Regions from separate parts of the Sporosarcina sp. P7 genome, predicted to be linked through region 2. Evidence: riboswitches for the same ligand, from Rfam matches in the RefSeq annotation. Region 2 holds a riboswitch; each other region holds the start of a gene.

Region 1 (2,271 bases), on a different contig from region 2:
TCCTGCATCTTTCTACTTTCTTCTTCCGGTATACGAATGAATTTTACGATAATTGCACTCACTAGGTAGAGGGCACTGAAGATCCACACGACCCCTTCCGCTCCAACGAGCCCGATAAACGTTAAAGCGATCGCTGGTGCTACGAATGTTGATAAACCCGCAGAAAAATTCAACACGGACATTGCCGCGCCTTTATCTTCACCTGCAACGGAAGGTACCAGTGCACCAATTGGAACATAGCCCGCTACTAAACCACCCCAAACGAATCCGACAATGCTTGTCATAACAATGCTACCATTTGTAATCACCGGTATATAGAACAGAAGTGGCGTGAATATTGCACATCCAACTCCACCAAACCAAATGATCGTGTTTTTCCAACCGAATTTGTCTCCAATGAAGCCGAACACTAAATTAAAGATAATATTTCCTAAGAAGAATGTTCCCCATAATTGCAGCCAAGCAGTTGTTTCAATACCGTGTTGTGCCATATGCATGGGTAGGAATACCGGGAATCCATAAACACTTAAACTATTGATAACGCGGACAACCCCGCCCGCAGCAACTCTCGGGTTTGATTTCAAAATGGTAATACCTTTCAATAATTCTTTGACTGCTTCTTTTTTGTTCGCTAGTTTCTTCTTTTCAAACTTGTCTTTATTGATAATTAAAGCTAAAACCGCACCAAGACTAACCCAGAAAATGGATGTCCACATTGTATTGATGTAACCGAGATATTGGATCGCCACACTTGAATACCACGCACCAAGTACCATCATTCCCGCACAAAATACAAACCAGAACCAACCAACGGCAGAACTCAATTTATTTTGCGGTGTCTTATAAATGACCCATGTCAAGAAAGAATAAGCAAATAACGGATAACCAAAACCTTTTATGAAATAAGTTAAAAGCATGATCGGGTAATTCATCGTAGAAAAGCCATATGTAATAAACCCTGCCGTACCGATAATATAGACGGCTAATCCGATGGCCATTGTACGTTTCGGGCCAAAAACATCAACACAGACACCTGAGAACCAAGATGACAGTGCGATCGAGATTCCATACACTGTGAATATTGCAGCTGATTGCTGAATCGTTAATCCGCTTTCAATTAAGAATGGGCTTAACCAACCGGCTTCAATTCCATCTCCCATCATAAACAACATCACACCAAAAAAGCCCCAACCTAAGTTTTTCGTGATTCCAATTCTCTCCAACACATCAGTGCCCTCCATTCATATCAGTTTTGTAATGTCTTTACAAAACAAAAAAACTTTCTGTGAAAAACAGAAAGAGTCGTTGGTATTCATCGCTAGCGCAATATAAATATACATTCCTCTTTCTATCTCTCAAGCTACGCTTGCTGGATTTGGCACAATTATGTTGCCGAAGTTTCATAGGGCCAGTCCCTCAACTTCTCTCGATAGAAAAATAATATGAAATTAGTAGAATATAATAAAAACAGACCTAATGAACTCACTGTACATAATAATCAATTTTAAGTCAACCAGTTATTGAAACTTTCTAAATATACTGCCATAGTATGATATACTAATTAGCAAAATCATTTGTTTATATCAACTTCATAAGTGAGCATTTTTCACTAAAATTGGAATAACGCGGATCCATACTTTAGGAAGACGCATTCCTTTACAATCAACGCAATTTCCAGAATGTAAATAACTACTTTATTTAGAAACTTCAGCGATGTCAGGATTCCATATTATATTACAAAATTATTCTAGTAGAAAGGACTTGTATAATGCAATCATATATTGATGTAGAAAATGGTATCGTCCCCTCGGTTTGTTCTCTGGATTGTCCAGACCAGTGTGGACTGTTGATTCATAAAGAAGATGGTAAAATCATTAAAATTGAAGGTGATCCCGAACATCCAATCACAAAAGGAAGTATTTGCAACAAAGTTCGGCATATGGCTGAACGGATTTACGATCAAAATCGGATTACTACTCCTTTGAAACGAATCGGGGAAAAAGGCGATGGGCAATTCGTTCCAATCAGTTGGCAAGAAGCCATTACAACTATTACAAATCAATGGAAAAAATTAATTTCTGAAGAAGGCCCAGAATCAATTCTTCCCTACAGTTTCTATGCAAATATGGGGAAACTTAGTTCTAAGGGGATGGATCGCCGTTTCTTCAACCGTCTGGGTTCGAGTCAACTGGATCGAACCATTTGTTCAGTCGCTGGTGAAGCCGGCTACAATTACACAATGGGTGGGCGTTATGGAACAGATCCAGAAGA
Region 2 (2,271 bases):
CTAAAGGAAGTTAAACTATTATATTTTTGGAGGTAACGACATGAGCACACCAAAAGATTTGCGTTATTCAGAAGAGCATGAGTGGGTAAAAGAAGAAGACGGTAAATACCGTATCGGCATCACACATTTCGCACAGTCTGAACTAGGGGATATCGTATTTGTTGAATTGCCACAGGTTGGCGATCAATTGAAATCGGACGAGCCTTTCGGAAGCGTTGAATCAGTGAAGACGGTTTCTGAATTGTACGCTCCATTAACTGGTAAGGTTGTAGAAGTGAACGAAAACCTCGAAGATAGCCCTGAATTGGTTAACGAATCTCCATATGAAGACGCATGGATGGTAGTAGTTGAAATCGATAACAAAGCTGAACTGGATGAGTTAATGACAGCTGAGCAGTACGAAGAAATGACAGCTGAATAATATTCCAAAAGAACAAGCGCTGGAACGTCTCAGCGCTTTTTTACACGCTAGGAGGAAACAGGATGGACCCGAAAGTTCTCATTGTAGAAGGCGGTTCGGATCGTAAGCGGCTAGTACCGATCCTTGCAGAGCCTGTAGAGATTCTTTGTACGAATGGCACGATTAGTGCGTATCACATTGAAGAACTGCTTGAACCGTACGAGCAGCAAGATCTGTTCGTCTTTATGGATGCGGACGCCTCCGGTGAGTCCATTCGTAAGCTGTTCAAACAACTGTATCCAGAAGCGAGACATTTATACACGGATCGTCTCTACCGTCAAGTGGAAACGACTCCCGTTAAGCTATTGGCAAGCATTTTAGCTGCTGCTAATTTTAAAGTACATTCCAAGTATTTGGCAGGTGGACCACATGAATCATTGGACAATTGAAGACTGGCAACGCACACAGGCGGCAGAGCAGGTAGCCGCTTTTTATTTATATACACCAATGTGTGGAACGTGTGCAGTCGCTTCAAAAATGCTGACGGTGATCGAGACAATGCGCCCGCAACTTCCAATTGGAAAGGCAGACTTGAATTATGTCCAGGAAATCGCAACTGAATATGAGGTGGAAAGTGTTCCTTGTTTACTCATTCAGCGCAAAGGACAGCCTGTAGAAAAGATTTACGCCTTTCAATCCGTCCCGTATCTACTAGAGAAGCTCAGTTGACAATCGAAATAAAAGTATGGTATAAGTAGTTAATCAATTGAATACGTAACTCTTATAAAGAGCGGTGGAGGGAAGTGCCCTATGAAGCCCGGCAACCGTCACATATGTGAAATGGTGCCAAATCACTCAATGCGTAATGCTTTGGTAGATGAGAGAAATGGTAACGTACATAACTACATACGTTCGGCCTTTCTGCTTATCTGCAGGAAGGCTTTTTTTAAACTAATGCGGAAAGCGCCGTGTAGGCTCGACAGGCGTTGGAGGACGTAACACAAAGGCGCTTTTTGGCTTTTTGGTACGTCTGAAACGTCTCGAGAGCCTAGTGCTTGTAGTATTCTAAAAAACAGATTTAAAAGACTTAATAAGGTGGTGCGGAAAATGATTCAACTAACAAACGTTCATAAAAAGTTCCAATTGAACCGTTCAGAAATTGCCGCGGTAGATGACGTGACACTGGCCATCAAAGAGGGAGAAATTTTCGGCGTCATCGGGTACAGTGGGGCAGGAAAAAGTACATTAATTCGACTATTGAACGGTCTTGAAACGCCTACGTCCGGCAGTATCATGATTCACGGACAAGAAATGACTTCATTACAAGGTGCTGGCCTTCGGAATGCACGTCAGAAAATTAGCATGATCTTCCAGCATTTTAACTTACTGTGGTCTAGAACAGTAGAAGAGAATATCATGTTTCCTCTCGAAATTGCTGGCGTAAAGAAATCGGCACGTAAGCAAAAAGTGAAGGAATTGATCGATCTCGTTGGATTGACAGGTCGAGAACAGGCGTATCCATCGCAATTATCAGGTGGTCAGAAGCAACGTGTCGGCATTGCGCGCGCGCTTGCGAATGATCCTGAAGTCCTACTCTGTGATGAAGCGACGTCCGCACTAGATCCAGAGACGACGAATGCGATTCTTGATTTACTAACAGATATTAATGAGCGTCTTGGACTAACGATTGTGTTGATTACGCATGAAATGCACGTCATCCGGAAGATCTGTCATCGCGTGGCGGTCATGGAAGCGGGGAAAGTCGTGGAAATGGGCAATGTACTAGATGTCTTCCAATCCCCACAAGCGGATATTACAAAGCGCTTTATTTCGCAAGTGACTGATAGTGCAGATACGGACGCAGCGATGGC
Region 3 (2,271 bases), on a different contig from region 2:
CCCCATAAAACGCGCCAAAATCAACAGCACAACAAATGAGATCACCGTTCGCATAGTCATTTCCCAAAAGGATAATTGCCAAAATTCATCTATGTTCACTGCATACACCTCCAGTAGTCGGAGTATGTGCAAACTATAGAAGTTTATACACTAATTACTTTAATTCCAGTTATAAGGAGTTTTCTGGTAGACATAGTAATTGAGCCAATTGGAGAATAATAAATGCGTGTGGGAACGCCAAGTATTTATAGGTTCTTTGGATGGATCATCGTTCGGATAATAATTTACAGGCATATCAATGTCCGCACCTTTTTCTAAATCGCGGGCATATTCATCTCCTAATGTGTGTGCATCATACTCTAAATGTCCAGTTACCATAATATGTTTTGCATCATTTGAGATCACAATGAATGCACCAGCCTCTTCAGAAGCAGAAAGTAGAGTCAAATCGGGATGATTCTTTATCTCTTCTAATGAAACTCCGGTATGGCGTGAGTGTGGCGCTACATATACATCATTGAATCCACGTGCCAAGTTTACTGTCGGATCGGTAATATCATGTGAGAATACTCCAAAACATTTCTTTGGCAACTCGAACTTTTCAATTCCGTAGTGATGATAAAGAGCCGCTTGAGCACCCCAGCAAATATGGAGGACAGATGTAACATTCGTTTTTGTCCATTCCATGATTTCTTCCAACTCCCTCCAATAGACTACATCTTCAAATTGTAGAAGTTCGATTGGAGCACCCGTGATAATCATGCCATCAAAACGGCGATTTTTCACATGTTCAAAAGTGGTATAGAACGTTTCTAAATGATTCTGACTGACGTTTTTCGAAACATAGCTAGCTGTATTAAGAAATGTGACATTCACTTGTAAAGGTGTATTACCAAGTAATCGGAGCAATTGTAACTCCGTCTTCTCTTTTTCAGGCATCAAGTTCAAAATTAAAATATTGATTGGGCGGATATCCTGTGTTGTCGCACGTTCTTCATCCATTATAAAGATTTTTTCTTCTTTCAATAATTCTACTGCAGGTAAATGTTTTGGTATATTAATCGGCATTCTATTTCCCCCTTGACTTTCATTTATTACAATTTCTATACAAAAAAACCCTCATTTCTCTTAGATAAGAAAAGGAGGGTTGACCGTTCACCGTTCTTATCTCTCAAGACAACAATCTTGTTGGAGGTAGCACCTTCCTGTATGTACAGAGGTTGCTGAAGCTTCATCAGGCCAAATCCCTCAGCTTCTCTTGATAAGAAATATTTAATTACTGACTATTATAGCATTAATAAATTAATTGTATAGCAGAATTATCAAATTGTTCTGCGCATTTAAGTTTTGTAAATTGTAGATGATATGTTTTGGTGTATAATAGAAATTACCCACTACTTTTCTTCGAGGAGGAGCTTATGAAGTCTTTAGGTATTGTTCGTAAAGTGGATCATCTCGGTAGAATTGTTATTCCAAAAGAACTTCGAAATTCTTTGTCGATCGATAAGGGCGACCCGATTGAAATTTTCGTAGAATACGATAGAATCATTTTGAGAAAATATCAGATCAACAGGGCATGTTTTATCACGGGTGATGTGATGGATGAAAACAAACTATTGTCAAACGGAATATATATCAGTCCACAAGGCGCTAAAATCCTTATGGAACAACTAAAAGATTTCACGTAATACACGACATAAAAGCTTCTTGTAGCTAATTTTCTTATATAAAAAGGACCGAAAACAACTTCTGCAGTTGTCTTCAGTCCTTTTGTTTAATTGCCACATATCTTCCCGCTGGCAACCATTTCATTACGTTAAGCTATTAATAAACTCTTCGATCTCTTCCTTAGTTTTACGATTCTTACTGACAAAACGACCTGTCTCCGTTCCTTTGCTGAATGCTACGAAGCTAGGAATACCGAATATATCCAACTGACTGCATAAATCTATAAATTCATCACGATCAATTGTAACAAATTCATACTCTGCAAATTCTGTTTCCAATGTCGGCAAGAATGGTTCAATTACTCTGCAATCTGCAGTGAATAAGAAAATCACCTTTTCCTCTTGTTTAAGTTGCTCAAATTGCTCAAGAGATTCTAACTTTTTCAATTTCCAACACTCCTCTAAATGAATAGTATACGCACACTATAACACTTATACCTGCATTTCTTCCTTTCAGACGACTTATGCTATTTCCTTTCACTTGGTTAAATTCAAGATGTTTTTTTATAATTAACTCCCAAAACACGAACGTTCACAAATAATT

What was found. A riboswitch is a leader RNA that binds a small molecule or an ion and turns the genes downstream of it on or off. The one in region 2 is predicted to bind S-adenosylmethionine.
Region 1: linked by a shared signal. The riboswitch ahead of CSV60_RS07910 (MFS transporter) and the one ahead of CSV60_RS11000 (methionine ABC transporter ATP-binding protein) in region 2 are both predicted to bind S-adenosylmethionine.
Region 3: linked by a shared signal. The riboswitch ahead of metA (homoserine O-acetyltransferase MetA) and the one ahead of CSV60_RS11000 (methionine ABC transporter ATP-binding protein) in region 2 are both predicted to bind S-adenosylmethionine.

The regions. Positions count from the first base shown of each region.
Region 1 is NZ_PDZF01000006.1:113,089-115,359, forward strand. Features, by position in the region: gene CSV60_RS07910 (MFS transporter) at 1-1,226, opposite strand, end outside; SAM riboswitch class I at 1,346-1,436, opposite strand; gene CSV60_RS07915 (molybdopterin oxidoreductase family protein) at 1,769-2,271, shown strand, end outside.
Region 2 is NZ_PDZF01000010.1:85,394-87,664, forward strand. Features, by position in the region: gene gcvH (glycine cleavage system protein GcvH) at 41-421, shown strand; gene CSV60_RS10990 (toprim domain-containing protein) at 484-849, shown strand; gene CSV60_RS10995 (thioredoxin family protein) at 830-1,129, shown strand; SAM riboswitch class I at 1,179-1,284, shown strand; gene CSV60_RS11000 (methionine ABC transporter ATP-binding protein) at 1,508-2,271, shown strand, end outside.
Region 3 is NZ_PDZF01000008.1:67,806-70,076, reverse strand. Features, by position in the region: gene CSV60_RS09455 (YetF domain-containing protein) at 1-93, opposite strand, end outside; gene metA (homoserine O-acetyltransferase MetA) at 160-1,068, opposite strand; SAM riboswitch class I at 1,162-1,268, opposite strand; gene CSV60_RS09445 (AbrB/MazE/SpoVT family DNA-binding domain-containing protein) at 1,419-1,688, shown strand; gene CSV60_RS09440 (thioredoxin family protein) at 1,812-2,114, opposite strand.